3 regions of the Streptomyces sp. NPDC002176 genome follow, and region 2 is predicted to be linked to each of the others. Evidence: riboswitches for the same ligand, from Rfam matches in the RefSeq annotation. Region 2 holds a riboswitch; each other region holds the start of a gene.
What was found. A riboswitch is a leader RNA that binds a small molecule or an ion and turns the genes downstream of it on or off. The one in region 2 is predicted to bind cobalamin.

Region 1 (7,795 bases), on a different contig from region 2:
GTGCCCGCTTCCACCCCCTTCACGCGCCTCCGAACGAGCGAAACCGATCAGAAACGCCAGGAATAGTCACACTTCTGCTGGTCCTCCGGCTTTCACTGATCCCTCTTGCCCGCTGGACCACGTTTCGCCGGGGGACCGCATGGCCCGTGACCGCTTCTCGACCCGTCGCCGCGCGGGCGTCCTCGCCGCGGCCCTCTCGGCCCTCACCCTCACCGGGGCCCTGACCGCCGCCCACGCCCCGCTCGCCGCCGAGCCCCACCCGCGCGGGACCCAGCCGCGGGGGCACGACGTGTCCTCCCACCAGAAGCGCGTCGACTGGTGGTCGGCCCGCGCCGAGGGCGCCCGGTTCGTGTACGTGAAGGCGACCGAGTCCACGACCTACCGCAACCCCTACTTCACCGGCCAGTACAACGGCGCGCGCCGGGCCGGACTGATCCGGGGCGCCTATCACTTCGCCCTGCCGAACCGTTCCTCCGGCGCCGCGCAGGCCGCGTACTTCGTCCGGCACGGCGGCGGCTGGCGGGCCGACGGGGTGACGCTGCCGCCCGCGCTCGACATCGAGTACAACCCGTACGACAAGCACCACAAGTGCTACGGGCTGAGCCGGAAGCGGATGGTGCGCTGGATCAGGTCCTTCAGCGACGAGGTCCGCCGGGAGACCGGGCGCCGTCCGGTCCTCTACACCACCGCCCACTGGTGGGCCGCCTGCACCGGCGACAGCCGCGCCTTCTCCGACGACCACGCCCTGTGGATCGCCAGCCATGGTTCGTCCGGCCCCGGCAGACTGCCCGGCGGCTGGCGGTACTGGACGTTCTGGCAGCACGGCACCAAGGGACGACTGCCGGGTGACCAGGATCTCTTCGGCGGCTCCGCGACCCGGCTGCGAGCCTTCGCGCGCGGGCGCTGAACGGCCCCCGGAGAGCGGCCGGACGGCCCCCGGAATCCGGCGTCCCGCTTCCGGCACCAAGGCGCCCGTCCCAGTTCACCTTCCGTTCATCCAGGTTCCCTACGTTCATGCTGCCAACGACCTCGAACGATTGCCTGGGTAAATGGAAAGCTTCTCGCTGATCCTCGCGATAGTGGTGATAACCGCACTCGCGTTCGATTTCACGAACGGTTTCCACGACACCGCCAACGCGATGGCCACCACCATCTCGACCGGCGCTCTCAAGCCCAAGGTCGCGGTGGCCATGTCCGCCGCGCTCAACCTGGTGGGCGCTTTCCTCTCGGTGGAGGTCGCCAACACGATCTCCAAGGGTCTCGTCGACGAGACCGGCATCCGTCCCGAGGTCATCTTCGCGGCCCTGACCGGCGCGATCCTCTGGAACCTGCTGACCTGGCTGGTGGGCCTGCCCTCGAGTTCCTCGCACGCCCTGATGGGCGGCCTCGTCGGTGCCACCGTCGCCTCGGCGGGCTTCGGCGCCGTCCACGGCGACATGCTGGTCACCAAGGTGCTGCTCCCCGCGGTCGCCGCGCCGATCGTGGCGGGTCTCGCCACGATGCTCGCCACCCGCCTCTCCTACCGCATCGGCGGCCAGGGCGACGGCGAGGCCACCCGCAAGGGCTACCGCGCGGGCCAGATCGCCTCGGCCGGCCTGGTCTCCCTGGCGCACGGCACCAACGACGCGCAGAAGACCATGGGCATCATCACCCTCGCGCTGATCGCGGGCGGCGCCCTCTCCCCCGGCTCCAACCCTCCCACCTGGGTGATCCTCTCCGCCGGTCTGGCCATCGCGCTCGGCACCTACATCGGCGGCTGGCGCATCATCCGCACCATGGGCAAGGGTCTGACCGACCTGGAGCCCCGTCAGGGCTTCGCCGCGCAGACCAGCGCCGCGACCGCCATCCTGGCCTCCTCGCACCTCGGTTTCTCCCTCTCCACCACCCATGTCGTCTCCGGCTCGGTGATGGGCGCGGGCCTCGGCCGCAAGGGCGGTGTGGTCCGCTGGTCCACCGCCACCCGGATGTTCGTCGCCTGGGCGCTGACCCTGCCCGCCGCCGCACTGGTCGGCGCGGGCGCCGAGGCCGTAACCGGCCTGGGCGACTGGGGCACCGGGCTCGTCGCGCTCTTCCTGATCGGCTCCAGCTTCGCCATCTGGAAGATCTCCCGCCGCGAGGTCATCGACCACACCCACGTCACCGCCGAGGAGTACACCGAGCCCGCCGGTGTGGTGACCACCGCGATGGCCATGGTCACGCCGCCCCCCGTGGGCATCGTCGCGGACGACCTGACGGCCACCATCCCGGCCGCCACCGCCGAGTCCCGCACGACCGAGCACACCCCCGCCACCACCGCGCCGTCCGCCCGGGTCTGACCACCCGGCAACTGGAGGAACATCCCCATGAAGATCGACTGGGCGGCCCTCGGCTCCGTCTTCGGCGTCAGCCTCGTGGTCACGGTGGCCCTGGTGAGCCTGTTCACCCTGGGCGTCAGCGGCTTGGCCCGCCGCGAGCGCGCCGCCGCCACGGGCGGCTCGGCCCCGCTCGCGGTGACCGGCGCCTACGCCTGCTTCGCCGCCTGCGCGGCGGCGGTGGCCTACGGCTTCTACCTGATCGTCGCCTAGCACCCGCGTCCCGGTGAGGCCCCCGCACGGCATGTGCCGCGCGGGGGCCTTCCGCTGTTCCCACCGGTGCCGGTGTGGGGCTCCACACACTCTTCTCCCGCAGGTCACAGGCAGGTTGACGGCCCTTCCGGGCACGTGGTGGACTTCGCGGGCCATGTACGGCGACAGCAGAGGAAGCCGGTGCGAATCCGGCGCGGTCCCGCCACTGTCACCGGGGAGAAGTCCCCGGGAGCCAGGAACTCTCGTCGCCGGTCTCGTCGAACCAGGGCGTGGACACCCTGAGTGAGGACTACCGTGATGCCCGGCCGTCGCCCGAGAACCCGCACCAGGAACACCGGCACGCCCACGGCGAGCTAGCCGATGGGCGCCGATCGCTCGTACGCGTACGGTGCCGCCGCCGGACTCCTCGGTGATCTCCTCCTGGGCGATCCCCACCGCATGCACCCCGTCGCCGCCTTCGGGCGGGCCGCCGGGCGCGTGGAGCGCGCGCTGTGGCACGACCACCGCGGCTGGGGCACGCTGCACACCCTGGTGTGCGCCGGAGGCGCCACCGCGCTCGGAGCCGTGGCCGCACGCGCCGTACGCCCCTCCTTCACCGGCTCCGCCGCGCTGACGGCCGCCGCCACCTGGGCCGTCGTCGGCGGTACGTCGCTCGCCCGCGAGGCGTCCACCGTCGGCCGCGCCCTGGAGCGCGGCGACCTGACGGCCGCGCGGGCCCGGCTGCCGCATCTGTGCGGCCGCGACCCGCAGGCGCTGGACGCCGACGCGATCGCGCGCGCCGTCGTGGAGTCGGTCGCGGAGAACACCTCCGACGCCGTGGTGGGCGCCCTGGTGTGGGGCGCGCTCGCCGGAGTGCCGGGGCTGCTCGGCTTCCGGGCCGTGAACACGCTGGACGCGATGGTCGGGCACAAGTCGCCCCGGCTGCGCCGCTTCGGCTGGGCCTCCGCCCGGCTGGACGACGTGGCGGGCTGGCCGGGCGCCCGGCTGACCGCCGTACTGGCCGTGCTCGCCGGGGACGACCCGCGCGGGGCGGTACGGGCCTGGCGGGCGGACGCGCATCGGCATCCGAGCCCCAACGCGGGCCCGGTGGAAGCCTCGTTCGCGGGCGCGCTCGGCGTCCGGCTGGGCGGCACCCTCTCCTACGGCGGCCGGGTCGAGCACCGGCCGGTACTCAACGGCACCGGGCGGCCGGTGCAGGTCGCCGACATCGGGCGGGCCGTACGGCTCTCCCGCCGGGTCGGCATGCTCGCGCTCGGCGTCACCGTCGCCGCGCGCCTCATCGGAAGGGGGCGGGGCAGGTGAGCGGTGGTCTGCTGGTCGCGGGGACGACGTCCGACGCGGGCAAGAGCGTCGTGACGGCCGGGATCTGCCGGTGGCTGGTCCGGCAGGGCGTCAAGGTGGCGCCGTTCAAGGGGCAGAACATGTCCCTCAACTCCTTCGTGACCCGGGAGGGCGCGGAGATCGGGCGGGCGCAGGCCATGCAGGCGCAGGCGTGCCGCACCGAGCCGACCGCGCTGATGAATCCCGTACTGCTCAAGCCCGGTGGCGAGCGCAGCAGCCAAGTGGTGCTGCTGGGCAGGCCGGTGGGCGAGCTGAGTGCGCGCGGCTATCACGGCGGGCGTCAACAGGCTTTGCTGGGAACGGTGTTGGAGTGCTTGGAGGAGTTGCGGGGCACGTATGACGCGGTGATCTGTGAGGGCGCGGGTTCGCCCGCCGAGATCAACCTTCGGCGCACCGACATCGTCAACATGGGCGTCGCGCGGGGCGCCGGGCTGCCCGTGCTCGTCGTCGGCGACATCGACCGGGGCGGGGTGTTCGCCTCCTTCTTCGGCACCGTCGCCCTGCTCTCCCCCGAGGACCAGGCGCTGATCGCCGGGTTCCTGGTCAACAAGTTCCGCGGCGATGTCTCGCTGCTGGAACCGGGCCTGGACATGCTGCGCGGCCTCACCGGACGGCACACCTACGGGGTGCTGCCGTTCCGGCACGGGCTCGGCATCGACGAGGAGGACGGACTCAGGGTCTCCCTGCGCGGGACCGTACGGGAGTCGGCCGTCGCTCCCCCGCACGGCGAGGACGTGCTGCGGGTCGCCGTGTGCGCCGTCCCGCTGATGTCCAACTTCACCGACGTGGACGCCCTCGCCGCCGAACCCGGCGTGGTCGTCCGCTTCGTGGACCGGCCCGAGGAACTGGCCGACGCCGACCTCGTGGTGGTGCCGGGCACGCGCGGCACCGTACGGGCGCTCGAGTGGCTGCGCGAGCGGGGCCTCGCGGACGCGTTGGTGCGCCGGGCCGCCGAGGGGCGTCCGGTGCTCGGGATCTGCGGCGGCTTCCAGCTGCTCGGCAAGCACATCGAGGACGACGTCGAGTCACGCGCCGGAAGCGTGCCGGGGCTCGGACTGCTCCCGGTGCGGGTGCGGTTCCACCCCGAGAAGACCCTCGCCCGGCCCGTCGGGGAAGCCCTCGGTGAGCCCGTCGAGGGGTACGAGATCCATCACGGGGTCGCCGAGGTGCTGGGCGGGGACGCCTTCCTGGACGGCTGCCGCACCGGCCAGGTCTGGGGCACCCACTGGCACGGCTCGCTGGAGTCGGACGGCTTCCGGCGCGCCTTCCTGCGCGAGGTCGCCGCCGCCTCCGGGCGCCGCTTCGTCCCGGCCCCCGACACGTCCTTCGCCGCGCTGCGCGAGGAGCAGCTCGACCTGCTCGGCGACCTGATCGAACACCACGCGGACACGGACGCGCTCTGGCGGCTCATCGAGTCGGGCGCGCCCGCAGGACTGCCCTTCATTCCACCGGGAGCGCCCGCATGACCACAGTGTTGTTGCTGTCGACCGCCGACACGGATCTGCTGGCCGCCCGCGCCAGCGGCGCCGACTACCGGATCGGCAACCCGTCCCGCGTCGACGCGGCCGCCGACCTGCCCGCCCTCCTGGACGGCGCGGACCTCGCGGTCGTCCGGCTGCTGGGCGGCAAGCGGGCCTGGGAGGACGGGCTCGCCGCGCTGAAGGCGTCCGGGGTGCCGACGGTGCTACTGGGCGGCGAGAGCGTGCCGGACGCCGAGCTGATGGCCGAGTCGACCGCCCCGGCCGGGGTCGTCGCGGAGGCGCTGCGCTATCTGGTCGAGGGCGGCCCGGCGAACCTGCTGGAGCTGTCCCGGTTCCTCTCCGACACCGTCCTGCTGACCGGCGAGGGCTTCGAAGAGCCGCACCGGATGCCGGAGTTCGGGCTCCACGGCACCTACGAGCAGCGGCCCGGCCGACCCACCGTGGGCGTGCTCTTCTACCGGGCCCATGAACTCAGCGGCAACACCGCCTTCGTGGACACCCTCTGCGCGGCCATCGAGGAACGCGGCGCCAACGCCCTTCCGGTGTACTGCGGTTCGCTGCGCGACGCGGACGCCGGGCTGTACGAGCTGCTGGGCCGGGCCGACGCCCTGGTCGCCACCGTCCTCGCGGCCGGTGGTGCGCACGCCTCGGCAGCCTCGGCGGGCGGCGACGAGGAGGCGTGGGACATCGGCGCCCTCGCGGACCTGAACGTGCCCGTACTGCAGGGCCTTTGTCTCACCTCCACGCGGGCCGCCTGGGACGCCTCGGACGCGGCCCTGTCCCCCATGGACGCCGCGATGCAGGTCGCCATCCCGGAGTTCGACGGCCGCCTCATCACCGTGCCCTTCTCCTTCAAGGAGCCTGGCCCGGACGAGGTCCCGGTCTACGTCGCCGACCCCGAGCGCGCGGCACGGGTCGCCGGGATCGCCGTACGGCACGCGGTACTTCGGCACAAGCCGAACGCGGAGAAGCGGATCGCGCTGGTCTTCACCGCCTACCCGACCAAGCACTCCCGCGTCGGCAACGCCGTCGGCCTGGACACCCCCGCCTCGGCGGTCCGGGTGCTGGACGCGCTGCGCGGCGCCGGGTACGGGGTGAGCGAATACCCGTCCGAGGGCGACGAGTTGATCCACCGGCTGATCGCGGCAGGCGGTCACGACGTGGAGTGGCTGACCGAGGAGCAGCTCGCCGCCGCGCCCGCCCGGGTGCCGCTCGCGGACTACCGGGCCTGGTTCGACACCCTCGACCCCGAGCTGCGGGACGCCATGCTGGAGGCGTGGGGCGAGCCGCCGGGCAACCTGTACGTGGACGGCGACGACATCGTGCTCGCCTCGCTCCAGTTCGGGAACGTCGTCGTGATGATCCAGCCGCCGCGCGGCTTCGGCGAGAACCCCATCGCCATCTACCACGACCCCGACATGCCGCCCTCGCACCACTACCTGGCCGCCTACCGCTGGCTGGAGAACAGCTTCGGCGCCGACGCGGTCGTCCACATGGGCAAGCACGGCACGATGGAGTGGCTGCCGGGCAAGGGCCTCGGCCTCTCGCGTGGCTGCGCCCCCGACGCCGTCCTCGGTGAACTCCCGCTGATCTACCCGTTCATCGTCAACGACCCCGGCGAGGGCACCCAGGCCAAGCGACGCGGGCACGCCACGGTCGTCGACCACCTGGTGCCGCCGATGGCCCGCGCCGACACCTACGGCGACCTCGCCAAGCTGGAACAGCTGCTGGACGAGTACGCGCTCGTCTCCGACCTGGACCCGACCAAGGCCCCGGCCGTACGCGCCCAGATCTGGACCCTGGTCAAGGCCGCCGAGCTGCACCACGACCTGCATGTGGACGAGCAGCCGGAGGACGACGACTTCGACTCGTTCGTCATGCACATCGACGGCTATCTCTGCGAGATCAAGGACGTGCAGATCCGCGACGGACTGCACATCCTGGGCGGCGGCCCCGAGGGCGAGGCCCGCGTCAACCTCGTCCTCGCCGTGCTGCGCGCCTCCCAGGTGTGGGGCGGCCAGGCCAACGCCCTGCCGGGGCTGCGGGCCGCGCTGGCCGAGCATTTCGGGCTGGTTGAGAAGGAGTTGCTGGCCGAGCCGGGCGCCCCGGTGAAGGTGCCGGTGGAGCTGACCGACCTGGCCGAGGGCCCGGCACGCACCGGCGCCGACGCGATCGACCTGCTGGAGAAGCTGTGCCGGGGCATCGCCGAGAGCATGGAGGCGCGGGACTGGGACCGGGCGGCCGTACCGGCGGTACTGGACGAGGTACTCGGCTTCGAACTGGCGGACGCCACAGCGGTGTTGGAGTTCGCCTGCACGGAGGTCGTGCCCCGGCTCGCCCGGACCACCGACGAGATCGGGCACATCCTCCACGCGCTGAACGGCGGTTACGTCCCGGCGGGGCCCTCCG
Region 2 (7,795 bases):
TCCTCGGCGCTCGGCACGCGCGGGGAGTGGATGTCGTACACCCCCGGACCCGCCTCGCGGGGGTAGCCGTGCGCGGCCAGTTCGCGGGCCACCTGCATGTGCGAGCGGGCTGCCTCCAGGCTGATGACGTCGGCGTCCAGGTCGTCGATGGCCCGCACGATGTCACCGAACTCGGCGTAGCACATGTGGGTGTGGACCTGGGTGTCCGGCCGGACGCCCGCTGTGGTCAGCCGGAACGCCTCCGTCGCCCAGGCCAGATAGGCGGCCCGGTCGGCGGCGCGCAGCGGAAGCGTCTCGCGCAGAGCGGGCTCGTCCACCTGGATCACCGAAGTGCCCGCCCGCTCCAGGTCGTTCACCTCGTCGCGCAAGGCGAGCGCGACCTGCCGGGCGGTGTCGCCGAGCGGCTGGTCGTCGCGGACGAAGGACCAGGCGAGCATGGTCACCGGCCCGGTCAGCATGCCCTTGACCGGGCGGTCGGAGAGCGACTGGGCGTACGTCGTCCAGCGGACCGTCATCGGCTCGGGGCGGGAGATGTCGCCGATCAGGATCGGCGGGCGGACGTAACGGGTGCCGTAGGACTGGACCCAGCCGTGCTGGGTGGCGAGGTAGCCGGTGAGCTGCTCGGCGAAGTACTGCACCATGTCGTTGCGTTCGGGCTCGCCGTGCACCAGCACGTCCAGGCCGGTCTTCTCCTGGAAGGAGATCACCTCCTGGATCTCCGCCTTGACGCGCTCCTCGTACCCGGTTGTGTCGATCCGGCCCGTCCGCAGGTCCGCGCGGGCGGTGCGCAGTTCGCCGGTCTGCGGGAACGAGCCGATCGTGGTGGTCGGCAGCAGCGGCAGGCCGAGGTGGGCCCGCTGGGCGGCCGCCCGCTCGGGGTACGGCTGGGCGCGGCAGGCGTCGGCGTCCGTGACGGCCTTCGCGCGGGCCCGGACGGCCGGGTCGCGGGTGATGGGGGAGCCGGTGCGGGAGGCCAGGTCGGCCCGGTTCGCGGCGAGTTCGGCGGCGATCGCGTCCGTGCCGCGCGCCAGGCCCCTGGCCAGGGTGACGATCTCGGCGGTCTTCTGCCGGGCGAACGCCAGCCAGCGCAGGATCTGCGGCTCGATGTCCCGCTCGGGAGTGGTGTCCAGCGGTACGTGCAGCAGGGAGCAGGACGCGGCGACGTCGACCCGGTCGGCCAGCCCGAGCAGGGTGCCCAGGGTGGCGAGGGACTTCGACAGGTCGTTCGCCCAGATGTTGCGGCCGTTCACGACCCCGGCGACCAGCCGCTTGCCGGGCAGCCCGCCGACGGCGGCGAGCGCGTCCAGGTTGGCGGCCGCGGCCTCGGTGAAGTCCAGCGCCAGCCCCTCCACCGGCGCCTTCGCCAGCACCGGCAGCGCCTCGCCAAGACGGTCGAAGTAGGAGGCGACCAGCAGCTTCGGCCGGTCGGTGAGCGCGCCCAGGTCACGGTAGGCGCGCTCGGCCGCGTTCAGCTCGGCCGGGGTGCGGTCCTGCACCAGCGCGGGCTCGTCCAGCTGCACCCACTCGGCCCCGGCCGCGCGCAGATCCGCCAGCACCTCGGCGTACACCGGGAGCAGCCGGTCCAGCAGGGTCAGCGGGTCGAAGTCGGCGGGGACACCGGGCGCGGGCTTGGCCAGCAGCAGGTAGGTGACCGGGCCGACCAGCACCGGCCGGGCGGCGAGGCCCAGTGCGAGGGCCTCCTTCAGCTCCGCGACCTGCTTGGCGGAGTCGGCGGAGAACACCGTGTCCGGGCCCAACTCGGGCACCAGATAGTGGTAGTTCGTGTCGAACCACTTGGTCATCTCCAGCGGCGCGATGTCCTGCGTACCGCGCGCCATGGCGAAGTAGCCGTCCAGCGCGTCGGCCTCGACGGCGGCCCGGTGCCGCTGGGGGATCGCGCCGACCATCACGGTGGTGTCCAGCACGTGGTCGTAGGCCGAGAAGTCGCCGGTCGGGACCTCGTCGATGCCTGCTTCGGCGAGCGCCTGCCAGTTGACGCGGCGGAGGTCGGCCGCGGTGGCCCGGAGGGCGTCGGCGGTGACGTGGCCCTTCCAATAGCCCTCGATCGCCTTCTGCAGCTCCCGGCCCTGGCCCTGACGCGGGTAGCCGTACACGGTCGACCGTGCTGCCGCGGCTGCGGACTTCGGTGTCACGGAGATCTCCTTCACGAGATGAATCCCTGAGGTCCCGGCGACGGAACGAGTACGTGAAGGGGTGACGGCCAGGCGGCCCGGCCCGCGCGACGCGGTGGTCCGTCCTGTTGCGTACGCCGACCCGCCCTCGAGGTCACCGGAACTCCGCACGCGAGCGGGTCGCGCACGGGCAGATGGCAGGTCTTCGGACTCACGGGCGCGTCCTCACCAGGAGGACACCTACTGGCCGTCGCTTCCCAGGTCCGTGCGTCGGACCCAGTGCGTATGACGGCGGTCGTTCCCGCTCACCGCTGCGGGGCAGTCCCGGATTCCCACCGGGTTCCCTCTTACGACACCCCGTCTGGCGGACGGGGCGAACCAGCTGCACAGGTCAGCCTACGGGCCATGACCGGCCGCCGCCGGTACCGTCCGGCATTCGGATGGTGATCCGGGCCACGCGCACCGCGGTCACCCGGCCGCCGGGCCCAGTTGGGCCAGCGCCGCCGTGACCAGCGCGGCCGTGCCGGTGTCCAGGGTGAGGCGGACGCTGGGCAGGTAGCGGGGGGAGTGGTTGTTCGGCAGGCTCCGGAACTTCTCCGCCGGACCGGTGCCGGGGGCCGCCGCCCACTGGGTGGGGCCGACCGAGCCGAGCATCCAGTAGGCGCCCCGGATGCCGGGGCGGCCGTGCAGATGGCCGCCCGCGCCGGTGAGCAGCGGGAAGTCCTCGGTCGCCGCGGAGGCGGGCCAGCCGGTGACACGGGACGCGCCGAACGCCCCCTGGTGGGCGGCGCGGACGGCGGCCGTGACACCCGGATCGGGGCGGGTGACGCCGGAGCGGGTCAGCTCGCGCACGGTGACCCGGGGCGGCAGCCCGGCCGACGCGGCCTCCGCGCGCACCACCCGCTCCACCGCCGCCGTACCCCGCACGAGCGCCGCCTCCGAGAGGGCGCGGACGGTGACCCGCAGCTCGGCGCGGGTGGCTATCACGTTCCCGGAGCGCCCGGTGTCCCCGGCCCGGAGCGAGGACGCGGTCACCACCAGCCGCTCGGCCGGGTCCGTCTCGCGGGCGGCGACAGCGGGGAGCCGGGTCACCGCACCGGCCGCCGCGAGCAGCGGATCGGCCGTCAGATGCGGGGTGGCCGCGTGCCCGCCGTCCCCCTCGAACACCACCTCCAGCGTCACACTGCCCGCCATCAGCGGCCCGTCCGCGTGCGCCACCATCCCGGCCGGGAACGCGGCCGTGTGCTGGGCGAGGACCACGTCCGGCGCGGTGATCCGGTCGTACAGGCCGTCCTCCAGCATCGCCCGGGCACCGCTCAGCGTCTCCTCGGCGGGCTGCCCGACCACCAGCAGGGTGCCGCGCCAGCGGTCCCGGTGCCCGGCGAGCCAGCGGGCCGCGGCGGCCGCGCAGGCCAGATGGGCGTCATGGCCGCAGGCGTGCATCACCGGCACCGGCCGCCCGTCCGGACCCGGCGCGGTCGCGGTGCTGGCGTACGGCACACCGGTCTCCTCGGCCACCGGGAGCGCGTCCAGCTCGGCGCGCAGCAGCACGGCCGGGCCGTCGCCGTTGACGAGTTCGGCGGCGACCCCGTGCCCGCCGACCCCGCGCAGCACACGGAAGCCGTCTGCCGTCAGCCGGTCCGCGAACACGGCGGCGGTGCGCTCCTCCGCGCCGGACAGCTCGGGGTGCCGGTGCAGGTCGAGATACAGCTCGGCGGTGGACGCCAGCAGGGCGTCCAGACCGGGCGGCACACCACCGCCCACGGTCACGGACGGACGGGACTGGTCGCTGCTCACGGCGGGGACTCCAGAGGGTTGTCGTACGGGGGTGTCAGCGAAGTGACAGCCATCGGTAAGGGAGTTGGTGTCGGACGCGCGTAGAAAGGGAGGTGTCCGGGGGGATCGCTCCTCCGGCAGGTTCAGCGCACCACCGGACGGGGCCGTCCCGGCCGGCAGCAGGCCACCTGACCCGGAAGGAGCCATCATGGCTGACAACAACCTCGCCTCCCTCGCCCAGGAGATCCTGGACCTGGAGTCGGAGACCTTCGAGATCACCGACTACTCGGACGCCAGCGAGGTCATGCTCGGTTCGTCGACGAGCTGTTCCTCCACCAGCACCTGCTCCAGCACCACCAGCACCACCTCCTGCACCGCCTGATCCAGGCGTTCGCACCCACGGTCCCCGGTCCGCCTCGGCGCGCCGGGGACCGCCGGTGTGCGCGGGGCCCTTGACGGCCCGCGCGCCGACGAGCAGAACGCCTGCCCCGCTCACGGGAACGGATGCGGCACCCGCCGCAACTCCTCCTCCGTGAGCGGCGCCGCGACCATGCCCGCCCGGTACGGCGCGGTACGCAGCCTCGGCATGGCGAGCGCCCGCTGCCTGAGCCAGCCGAAGTCGATCGGCAGCAGCCCCGGAGCCAGCGTGGCCACCGTACGCAGCCCCATCCGGCGCTGCTCGGGCGTGGTCTGGTCGACGGCGATCACCTCGCAGCCCGCCTCGCCCAGCAGGTTCCGCACGAGGAGCAGGTCGTCGCGGAGGTCGCCGGTGCGCGGCCGCCGCTCCTCCCACCCGGCGAACAGCTCGTCGAGCGGAGCCGTGCGGGGCGGCTTCAGATAGCCGGTGGCGTGGACGCGCATCGCGGGCAGCCCGAACAGCGCCGCGTGGTCCGGGAGCCGCTTCACCAGGTCGAAGTCCTCGGCCATGGCCGTGAGTTCGGCGGGGCGTTCGGCAACCTGGCCGGGCAGGTGCGGGATGTAGGTGAGGATCTCGGAGACCGCCGACTCCACGGCCGTCTCCGGGTCGAAGGAGGCGCCCGCCGCGAACGCCAGCGAGCCCGGCGCGTCGTCGCGGCGCACCGCGAGCCCGGTGACGACGGGCACCGGGAGGTCCACCCGGTTGTCGAAGACGTGCACGTCGTAGCCCTGGAGCGCGGCCCGTGCCACCATCGCGCGTACGCTCGGTGAGCGCACCGAGTCCAGGTCGATCTCGGGCAGCGGCAGATCGCCGTACCAGCCGAGCAGGAAGGCGTCCCGCTCGATGAGTTCGAGCAGGCCGAAGAACACCGCCTCCTCCCAACTGCTGCCGGTGGCACAGCCGTTGGAGCACTCGAAGACGAAGTTGTCGGCGGCGGTGCCCGCGCTGTAGTAGACCAGCCGGGCCGGGACCAGCACCGGGCGGCCGTCCCGCAGCGACCAGCCGGTGACCCAGGGGATCGGCCGGGCCGGGTCGAAGGGCTCGACCATCGGGTCCTCGGCGTAGGTGCGCGGCTCGTACAGCCCGCACGTACGCGGATCGAGGGCGCGGTCGCCCAGCTCCTCCAGCGAGGCGGTCAGCACCGGCGCGCGGTGTCGGCGATGGGTGCCCGCGTACCGTTCCAGGCCCTCCAGGAAGGCCAGGTCGCGGCTGTCCGCGAAGGAGTTGGCCTGGCCGCTCCAGGTGACGTCGGTGAGACCGGCGTACCCCCGCATGAAGACGCTGCCCGCGACCGGCGCGGTGGTGGGGGAGGTGACGTCGATCCAGGTGCCGCCGCCGAGCACCCCGCACACCGGGTTGGCCAGGGCCTTCACCGGCAGCGGATGGTCCGACGCCCGGCGCAGCCGGTAGGAGTCCGGGCGCGGCTTGGGCAGCGGGCCCGGCGAGGGCAGTGTCGCCTCCTCCGCCGCGCGCAGCTCCGCCTCCTCGGTGAACGGACGGCAGTGCGGGCACATCGGCTCCGGCAGCAGCGGGAACGTCCGTACCCGCAGCGTCTCCAGGTCGACCTCGGTGACCTGGGGCAGCTCGGCGTCCGGGCCCTCGGCGGAGTGCCGGGCGGCGCCGGAGGCGATCAGCCGGTGCAGCGACCACACCGCGTCCACCGTGTGGTCCGGCAGCACCGGCCAGACCCCGGCCGCCGTGGTCTCCGTACCGGTCTCCAGCGCCTCCCGCTCGGTACGGGTGCGCAGCCGCTGCCGCCGCATCGCCAGACAGATCCCGCAGGCCGGACCGGCCGCCGGGGTGCCGCCCCAGGGGCCGAGCAGCACAGCCTGCGCGGTCAGATGCACGCTGGCCGGGCCGACGGGGAGCCCGGCCGCGCCGAGCACGTTGGTGTCGCCGATCCGGGACACGGCGGGCGCGGGCAGCCCGGCGGCGGTCGCGCGCACCGCCAGCCGGGCCTGGAGGTCCGCCCGCGCGGCCTCCAGAGCGGTCATCGTCGTCGTCATGTCCGGTTGCTCCAGCGGAAGATCCGGGTGGCGATCACCCCGAAGAACAGGGCGAACACGGCGAGGCCCGCGCAGTCCAGCGCGATGTCGCCCAGGTCGCCGCGGCCGCCCATGGCGTCGGTGAGACCGTCGTTCAGATAGTGCAGCGGCAGCACCTTGGCGGCCGTGCGGAGCCAGCCCGGCATCAGGTCGTCCGGGAAGAACGAGCCGGACAGGAACGCCATCGGCACCATCACCAGGTTGGCGATGGCCGCGACCGCCTCCGGGGTGTCGGCGAGGCTGCCGACGACCAGCCCCATGGCGAGGAACGCGGTCACCCCCAGCACCAGCAGCGGCAGCGCCGCCCACCAGGGGCCCATCAGCTTGAGCCCGAAGAACGGCAGCAGCGCGACGGCGGTGAACAGCGCGGTCTGCGCCAGCGCCACCCCCATCGCCACCGTCCACCGCGAGGCGATCAGGGTGCGCAGCGGGGTCGGGGTGCGCCAGATCAGCCGGAGCAGATCGTCCCGGCGCCACTGCATCAGGGCGAACCCCACCGAGAACACGGCCGCGTTGCCCACACCCCAGGACAGCACGCCCGGCGCGATGTAGTTGATGGAGGCCAGCCCGCCGTTGACCTTGTCGCCCTGGAAGATCAGGCCGAACAGCACCAGGAAGGCGAGCGGGAAGGCGAAGGTGAAGAAGAGGGTCGTCTTGTCGCGCACGCTCGCGACATAGGTGGCCCTGGTCAGTGCGGCGTAGGCGCTCAACGGTGGTGCTCCGATCCGGTGCCGGTCAGCGAGAGGTAGGCGTCTTCGAGGGTGGGGGTGCGCACGGAGACCGAGTCGATGTCCACCAGGTCGCCGAGCGCGGGCAGCACCCGGTTGGGCACCGTCGTCTCGATGACCAGGTCGGCGCCCTGCACGGTCGCCCGGTCCACGCCCGCCAGCGCCAGCGCGGCCCCGGGGGAGAGCTTGTCGGCGGGCACCAGCAGCCGGGTCGGCGCGGCCAGGGCGCGGATCAGGTTGCGGGGCGAGTCCAGCGCGACGACCCGGCCCCCGGCGATGATCGCCACCCGGTCGCACAGCGCCTCGGCCTCGTCCAGATAGTGGGTGGTGCAGATGATCGTGCGCCCCTCCGAGCGCAACGACCGCAGCAGCTCCCACAGTTCGCGCCGCGCCTCCGGGTCGAGGGCGGCCGTCGGCTCGTCCAGGAAGATCAGCTCCGGCTCGTTGAGCAGCGCGGTGGCCACCGCGAGCCGCTGCCGCTGGCCGCCGGAGAGATGGTCGACCCGCGCGTTCTCCTTCTCGGTCAGCCCGACCCGCTCCAGCGCCGTCCTCGCCGCCTCCGGCGCCATCCCGTACAGCGCGGCCACCGTGCGCAGATGCTCACCCGCGGTCAGCCGGGCGAAGAACGCCGACGCCTGCGTCTGTACGCCGATCCGGGCCAGCAGCGCGATGTCGCGCGGCCAGGGACTCTGCCCG
Region 3 (7,795 bases), on a different contig from region 2:
GGACATCATCTACAGCCCCTACGCGATTCAGCGCGATGTGCGTTCCTACGCCCGCCACCTCGACTTCGACCCCGACCGGTGGCTGCCGGAGCGGGCCGAGGAGGTGCCGAAGTACGCCATGAGCCCCTTCAGCGTCGGCAACCGCAAGTGCCCCAGCGACCACTTCTCCATGGCCCAGCTGAGCCTGATCGTCGCGGCGATATCGGCGAAGTACCGGTTCCGTCAGGTCGAGGACTCGGACGCCAGCACCCGCGTGGGCATCACCCTGCGCCCGCACCGGCTGCTGGTCGAACCCGTCGAGTGGTGAGGAGTCACGCGCCCGGACCGGCGTGCGTTCAGGCGGCCTCGGGGCCCCGGAACGCGCGCCGGTAGGCGTTCGGGGTGGTGCCCAGCGCCCGCACGAACTGGTGGCGCAGCGCGGCCGCGTTGCCGAACCCGGCCCGCCAGGCGATCGAGTCCACCGTCTCGTCCGTCCCCTCCAGCAACCGCTGTGCCAGCAGCACCCGTTGGCGCAGTATCCAGCGATACGGGGTGGTGCCGGTCTCCTGCTGGAAGCGGCGGGCGAAGGTGCGCGGGGACATGTGGGCGCGGGCGGCGAGCTGCTCGACGGTGACCTCCTCGTCCAGGTGCTCCGCCATCCACACCAGCACGTCGCCCACGGTGTCGCAGGGGCCCTTGGGCAGCGGACGCTCGATGAACTGGGCCTGGCCGCCGTCCCGGTGCGGGGGCACCACCATCCGGCGGGCGATCTTGTTGGCGACCTCCGGGCCCTGCTCCTTGCGGACCAGGTGCAGACAGGCGTCGATACCGGCCGCCGTACCGGCGGAGGTGATCACCGGGTCCTCGTCGATGTAGAGCACGTCCGGCTCGACGGTGACGCGCGGGTGGCGCCTGCGCAGCTCCTCGGCGTTGTGCCAGTGCACCGCGCACCGGCGTCCGTCCAGCAGCCCGGCCTCCGCCAGCACGAACACCCCCGTGCACACGCTGAGCACCCGCGCGCCGCGGGCCACGGCCCGGCGCAGGGCGTCCAGCAGCGCGGGGGGATAGTCGCGGGAGGGGTAGGACTCCCCGGCCGGGACGGCGATCAGATCGGCCTCCTCCAGCCGCTCCAGACCGTGCGGGGTGGAGACGGTGAAGCCGCAGTGGGTGTTCAGGGTGGGGCCCTCGGCGGAGGCCACCGCGAAGTCGTAGACCGGGAGTCCGTCCTCGCTGCGGTCGATGCCGAACACCTCGCACACCACCCCCAGCTCGAAGGGGTGCACCCCGTCCAGCAGGACCGCGACCACGTTCTTCAGCATGCTGCCAGTGTGCCTCGACAGTGGCAGGAATTCGAGGGCTCGCGGCAGTCCTGCCAGTGTTGGACAGCAGCGTTCAGCGCGAGGCTGATGACATGAACGGAAACGAGATCCAAGGACTCATCGGAATGGTCGCCACCCTCGGCATCCTGGTCCTCCTGGTCCTGCCCTCGGTGATCGGCATCGTGCGCGACCGGCGCGTCGACCGACAGCTCGGGCAGGCCCAGAAGGACCGCGGAAGGGAGGTTCCGATGATCCAGAAGGCTCAGAAGTCTTCGTCGAGGTCCACGGTGCCCTCCACCGCGACCTGGTACGCCGACGGACGGCGCTCGAAGAAGTTCGTCAGCTCCTGAACACCCTGCAGCTCCATGAAGGAGAACGGGTTCTCCGAGCCGTACACCGGGGCGAAGCCGAGACGCGTGAGGCGCTGGTCGGCGACGCACTCCAGGTACTGCCGCATCGACTCGGTGTTCATGCCGGGCAGGCCCTCACCGCACAGGTCGCGGCCGAACTGCAGCTCGGCCGCGACGGCCTCCCGGATCATGTCCGTGACCTGCTGCTCCAGCTGGTCGTCGAACAGCTCCGGCTCCTCCTTGCGGACGGTGTCGACCACGTCGAAGGCGAACGACATGTGCATCGTCTCGTCGCGGAACACCCAGTTGGTGCCGGTGGCCAGGCCGTGCAGCAGACCCCGGCTGCGGAACCAGTAGACGTACGCGAAGGCGCCGTAGAAGAACAGCCCCTCGATGCACGCGGCGAAGCAGATCAGGTTCAGCAGGAACTTGCGGCGGTCCGCCTTGGTCTCCAGCCGGTCCAGCTTGTCGACCGAGTCGATCCACTTGAAGCAGAACTCGGCCTTCTCCCGGATGGAGGGGATGTTCTCCACCGCCGCGAACGCGTCCGCGCGGTCCTCGGGGTTGGGCAGGTAGGTGTCGAGCAGCGTCAGATAGAACTGGACGTGCACGGCCTCCTCGAAGAGCTGACGGCTCAGGTAGAGCCGCGCCTCGGGGGAGTTGATGTGCTTGTACAGCGTCAGCACCAGGTTGTTCGCCACGATCGAGTCACCCGTGGCGAAGAACGCCACCAGGCGGCCGATCAGGTGCTGCTCCTCGGGGGAGAGCTTCGCCAGGTCGGCGACGTCCGAGTGGAGGTCGACCTCCTCGACGGTCCAGGTGTTCTTGATCGCGTCCCGGTAGCGCTCGTAGAAGTCCGGGTAGCGCATCGGACGCAGGGTCAGCTCGAAGCCGGGGTCCAGAAGGTTCTTGTCGGTCATTACTGGCAGGCCTCGCAGGACTCGGGGTTTTCCAGGGAGCAGGCGACGGCATCCGGGTCGGCCGCCTGCTGGACGGGGATGGTCTTGGCCTCCGGGGCGCGGCCACCGGCGGCACGGGCGATCCGGGTCGCCGGGCGCGAACGCAGGTAGTACGTGGTCTTCAGACCCGACTTCCAGGCGTAGGAGTACATCGAGGAGAGCTTGCCGATGGTCGGCGTCTCCAGGAACAGGTTCAGCGACTGCGCCTGGTCGAGGAACGGGGTACGGGCGGCGGCCATGTCGATCAGACCGCGCTGCGGGATCTCCCACGCCGTGCGGTACAGCTTCCGCACGTCCTCCGGAATCCACGCGAAGCCCTGCACCGAGCCGTTGGCCTCGCGCAGCTCCTCACGGGTCCGGGCGTCCCACACGCCGAGGTCCTTCAGCTCCTGCACCAGATAAGCGTTGACCTGGAGGAACTCACCCGACAGCGTCTCGCGCTTGAACAGGTTGGACACCTGCGGCTCGATGCACTCGTACACACCCGCGATGGACGCGATGGTGGCCGTCGGCGCGATCGCCAGCAGCAGCGAGTTGCGCATGCCGACCTCGGCGATCCGGGCGCGCAGCGCGGCCCAGCGCTCGGGCCAGGTCAGCTCGACGCCGTAGTGGTCGGGGTGCAGCACGCCCTGGGCGGTACGGGTCTGCTCCCAGGCGGGGAGGGGGCCGTTGCGCTCGGCGAGGTCGGCCGACGCCTCGTAGGAGGCCAGCATGATGCGCTCGGCGATCCGGGTGGACAGCGCCTTCGCCTCGGGGGAGTCGAAGGGGACGCGCAGCTTGAAGAAGACGTCCTGCAGACCCATCGCGCCGAGGCCCACCGGGCGCCACTTGGCGTTGGAGCGGCCCGCCTGCTCGGTCGGGTAGAAGTTGATGTCCACGACCCGGTCGAGGAAGGTCACGGCGGTGCGGACGGTCTCGTCCAGCCGCTCCCAGTCGATGTCCCCGTCCACCACGAAGGCTCCCAGGTTCACCGAGCCGAGGTTGCAGACCGCGGTCTCCCCGTCGTCGGTGACCTCGAGGATCTCCGTGCACAGGTTGGAGGAGTGGACCACGTTGCCGGGCAGCGCCGTCTGGTTGGCGGTGCGGTTGGCGGCGTCCTTGAAGGTCATCCAGCCGTTGCCGGTCTGCGCGAGGGTGCGCATCATGCGGCCGTACAGCTCGCGGGCGGGCATGGACTTCTTCGCCAGGCCCGACTCCTCGGCCTTGCGGTAGGCCGCGTCGAACTCCGGGCCCCACAGGTCGACCAGCTCGGGCACGTCGGCCGGGGAGAACAGCGACCAGGGCTCGTCGGCGTTGACCCGGCGCATGAACTCGTCCGGAATCCAGTGCGCGAGGTTCAGGTTGTGCGTACGGCGCGCGTCCTCACCGGTGTTGTCGCGCAGCTCCAGGAACTCCTCGATGTCGGAGTGCCAGGTCTCCAGGTACACCGCGGCCGCGCCCTTGCGCCGCCCGCCCTGGTTCACCGCGGCCACCGAGGCGTCCAGCGTCTTCAGGAACGGCACGATGCCGTTGGAGTGCCCGTTGGTGCCCCGGATCAGCGAACCCCGGCTGCGGATGCGGGAGTAGGACAGGCCGATGCCACCGGCGTGCTTGGAGAGGCGGGCGACCTGGTGGTAGCGGTCGTAGATCGAGTCCAGCTCGTCCAGCGGGGAGTCCAGCAGGTAGCAGGACGACATCTGGGGGTGCCGCGTACCGGAGTTGAACAGGGTGGGGGAGGACGGCAGGTAGTCCAGGCGGCTCATCAGGCCGTACAGCGCGGCGACCTCGTCCACGGCCGGGGCGCTGTCGTTCTCCGCCAGGCCGCTCGCCACGCGCAGCATGAAGTGCTGGGGCGTCTCGATCACCTTGCGGGTGAGGGGGTGGCGCAGCAGATAGCGGCTGTGCAGGGTGCGCAGGCCGAAGTAGCCGAACCGGTCGTCGGCGCCGGTGTCGATCAGGGCGTCGAGGCGGGCGGCGTGCAGCGCCACGAAGTCGGCGGTGCGGTCGGCGACCAGGCCCTCGCGGTGGCCCACGGTCACCGACTCGGTGAAGCACGTCACGCCCTGCGAGGCGGCCTCGGCGCGGATGGAGAGGGTGAGCAGCCGGGCGGCCAGCCGGGAGTAGGCGGGGTCCTCCGAGATCAGACCGGCGGCGGACTCGGTGGCCAGCTCGCGCAGTTCCGCCTCGTCGGCACGCGCCGACCGGCCGCGCAGCGCGGCGGCCGCGACCCGGCCGGGGTCCGCGTCGGGGAGGTCGGCGGTCAGCTCGGTCAGGGTCCGCAGCAGCGCGGCCCCGGGACCGTCGTTCTCCACAGGGGCCTTCGTCGCCGGGGTGGCTGAAGCCGGGTCGGCAGGCGCGATGGTCACGTGGGGCTCTCCCTCGCTGGGCACGGGGACCTGGCGGAGGGTATGAGGAGGCACGAGCGCGCACGGCGTCGCGTCCACCGGCCCACTCCACGAGGCCCGGACGTCTTCGAGCACCCGGGCCGGACGGCCGGGCGCGCCGCTGTCGACAGGTCCTCGGACTGACGCTGGCGTGCACGAAGCACGCAAGTACACCGTTGCGGGACAGTTCCGGATTCGCACCGGATTCCCCTGCGACGACAGCGAGCACGAGCATACATCTAGTGCCGGGCTGTCGCGTCACCCCCAGATGTTGTGTCTGTTGTGTGTTCCGGTGGCTTCAAAGGGTCAACTCGTAGGTGAGCAGGGCGAGGTCCAGCAGGTCCGGCAAGGGGTTCCAGTCGCGGTGTGGGGTGCGGTGGAAACCGAGGTGTTCGTAGATGCGGTGGGCGGCGTGCATCGTCGGCTGGGTGGACAGGACGAGGCTCCGGCAGCCCTCGACGGCCCGTGCCCGGTCCACGCAGGCCCGTACGAGCGCCTCCCCGGCTCCCTGGCCCCGGCCGGCGCGTGCGACCGCCAGCATCCGGATCTCGGCCTCGCCCGGACCGGCGATGTCGGCCATGGGTCCGCCCGCGGGGACGAAGGTGACCCCGCCGAGCAGCACGCCCCCGCGCTCGGCCACCAGGATCTCCGCGGCGGCCGCCCGCCCGGCCACGTCCCGCAGCTCGCCGAGGTACGCGTCGCTCTCACCGAAGTCCAGCAGCCCGTCCTGCAGATACGCCTGGGCGGTGATCTCGCCCAGGGCGGTGTACTCGGCGGGCTCGGCGGGTCTGATGCGAAGGTCCATGCCCGGGAGTCTGTACGACGACGGGCCGCCGTCGCTCTCGCTTCACGGCGGCCCGTGGCCGGGGTGGGGCGGGTTCCCCTAGTGGGTGCTGCCCGCCGTCGCCGGGGGCAGCTCGACCTCGACGCCGGGGTCGCCCGCGTCGGCCGTGTAGTCCTCGGGCCTGGTCTCGTCGATGCCGTCGGGGGCCTTCACGGCCTTCAGGACGAAGGTGCCGATCACCGTCACCACGACGTTCAGCACGAACGCCGTGAGGCCGATGTAGCCGATCTCACCGATGCCGGGGATCTCCTTGGCCGAGCCGCCGAAGTGCTTCTGCGTCGGCGAGGCGACCCCGTAGGCGGCGAGGGTGCCGTAGAGCATGCCGACCGCCCAGCCCGCCAGCAGCGCCCAGCGGTGGAACCAGCGGGTGAACAGGCCGCCGACCAGGGCCGGGAAGGTCTGGAGAATCCAGATGCCGCCGAGCAGCTGGAAGTTGATCGCCACCGTCTTGTCCATGGTGAGGACGAAGACCAGCGCGCCCACCTTCACCAGCAGCGAGACCAGCTTGGAGACCTTGGTCTCCTGCTCGGGCGTCGCGTCGGGCTTGATGAAGTCCTTGTAGATGTTGCGGGTGAACAGGTTCGCGGCCGCGATCGACATGATCGCCGCCGGGACCAGCGCGCCGATGCCGATCGCCGCGAAGGCCACGCCCGCGAACCAGTCCGGGAACATGTTCTCGAACAGCTGCGGGATCGCCAGCTGGCCGTTGGTGACCTTCACCCCGGCCGCGATCGCCATGAAGCCCAGCAGGGCCAGCAGGCCGAGCATCAGGGAGTACAGCGGCAGGATCGTGGTGTTGCGCCGGATCACGTCGCGGCTCTTGGAGGAGAGGGTCGCGGTGATCGAGTGCGGGTACATGAACAGCGCGAGCGCCGAGCCCAACGCCAGCGTGGCGTAGGTCCACTGGCCCGCCGGGGCCGGGACGATGCCGCCCGCACCGGCCGCCGCGTACTTCTCGCCCGCCTTGGCGAAGATCTCGTCGAAGCCGCCCAGCTTGATCGGGATGTAGATGATCGCCACCGCGATGACGATGTAGATCAGCGTGTCCTTCACGAACGCGATCATCGCCGGGGCGCGCAGACCCGAGGAGTAGGTGTAGGCCGCCAGCACACCGAACGCGATCAGCAGCGGCAGGTCCTTCACGAACCAGTTGGTGTCCTCACCGCCGCCCACGCCCATCACGTCCAGCACCGCCTGGATGCCGACGAGCTGGAGCGCGATGTACGGCATGGTCGCCAGGATGCCGGTGACCGCCACCGCCAGCGACAGCCCCTTGGAGCCGAACCGGCCGCGCACGAAGTCGGAGGTGGTGACATAGCCGTGCCGGTGCGAGACCGACCACAGCCGGGGCAGGAACGTGAAGATCAGCGGGTACACCAGGATCGTGTACGGCACGGCGAAGAACCCGGCCGCTCCGGCCGCGTAGATCGCCGCGGGCACCGCGACGAAGGTGTACGCCGTGTACAGGTCGCCGCCGAGCAGGAACCAGGTGATCCAGGTGCCGAACGAGCGGCCGCCGAGGCCCCATTCGTCCAGCGAGTGCTCGTTCTCGGCCTTGCGCCAGCGCGAGGCCAGGAAGCCGAGGACCGTGACGGCCAGGAAGAAGAAGACGAAGACGCCGAGCGCCACGCCGTTGACGCCGTCCTTCACTTGGAGACACCCCCGCTCCGGGCCTTGCGGGAGCGCTGGTCACGCTGCCACAGCTGATAGGCGGTCACGGTGAGCGAGGTGGACACCAGCACCCACAGCATCTGGTACCAGTAGAAGAACGGGATGCCGATGAGCGTCGGGTCCACCTTGGAGAACGAACCCACCCACAGCATCGCCACGAACGGCGCCACGAGGCACAGGCCGATGACCACGCGGACCGGTGTCACCACCGGTGGCCTCACTTCGGAATCTTCGGGCATGCTGCGGCTCCGTCCCCTCGTTGATCACTGCGTAATGCGCACGCAATCTAGGTGACGGCACGGCGGAGCGG

Region 1: linked by a shared signal. The riboswitch ahead of ACI2LY_RS14075 (cobalamin biosynthesis protein) and the one ahead of metE (5-methyltetrahydropteroyltriglutamate--homocysteine S-methyltransferase) in region 2 are both predicted to bind cobalamin.
Region 3: linked by a shared signal. The riboswitch ahead of ACI2LY_RS10495 (ribonucleoside-diphosphate reductase subunit alpha) and the one ahead of metE (5-methyltetrahydropteroyltriglutamate--homocysteine S-methyltransferase) in region 2 are both predicted to bind cobalamin.

Annotation. Positions count from the first base shown of each region.
Region 1 covers NZ_JBJDQW010000003.1:54,012-61,806, forward strand. Annotated here, with positions in the region: gene ACI2LY_RS14060 (lysozyme) at 140-907, shown strand; gene ACI2LY_RS14065 (anion permease) at 1,050-2,315, shown strand; gene ACI2LY_RS14070 (hypothetical protein) at 2,343-2,564, shown strand; cobalamin riboswitch at 2,695-2,827, shown strand; gene ACI2LY_RS14075 (cobalamin biosynthesis protein) at 2,925-3,866, shown strand; gene ACI2LY_RS14080 (cobyric acid synthase) at 3,863-5,371, shown strand; gene cobN (cobaltochelatase subunit CobN) at 5,368-7,795, shown strand, end outside.
Region 2 covers NZ_JBJDQW010000001.1:158,388-166,182, reverse strand. Annotated here, with positions in the region: gene metE (5-methyltetrahydropteroyltriglutamate--homocysteine S-methyltransferase) at 1-2,153, opposite strand, end outside; cobalamin riboswitch at 2,311-2,530, opposite strand; gene ACI2LY_RS00700 (amidohydrolase) at 2,601-3,929, opposite strand; gene ACI2LY_RS00695 (thiazolylpeptide-type bacteriocin) at 4,117-4,290, shown strand; gene ACI2LY_RS00690 (TOMM precursor leader peptide-binding protein) at 4,401-6,332, opposite strand; gene ACI2LY_RS00685 (ABC transporter permease) at 6,329-7,081, opposite strand; gene ACI2LY_RS00680 (ATP-binding cassette domain-containing protein) at 7,078-7,795, opposite strand, start outside.
Region 3 covers NZ_JBJDQW010000002.1:502,033-509,827, reverse strand. Annotated here, with positions in the region: gene ACI2LY_RS10510 (cytochrome P450) at 1-307, shown strand, start outside; gene ACI2LY_RS10505 (GlxA family transcriptional regulator) at 336-1,298, opposite strand; gene ACI2LY_RS10500 (ribonucleotide-diphosphate reductase subunit beta) at 1,561-2,568, opposite strand; gene ACI2LY_RS10495 (ribonucleoside-diphosphate reductase subunit alpha) at 2,568-4,952, opposite strand; cobalamin riboswitch at 5,079-5,228, opposite strand; gene ACI2LY_RS10490 (GNAT family N-acetyltransferase) at 5,269-5,775, opposite strand; gene mctP (monocarboxylate uptake permease MctP) at 5,854-7,464, opposite strand; gene ACI2LY_RS10480 (DUF3311 domain-containing protein) at 7,461-7,724, opposite strand.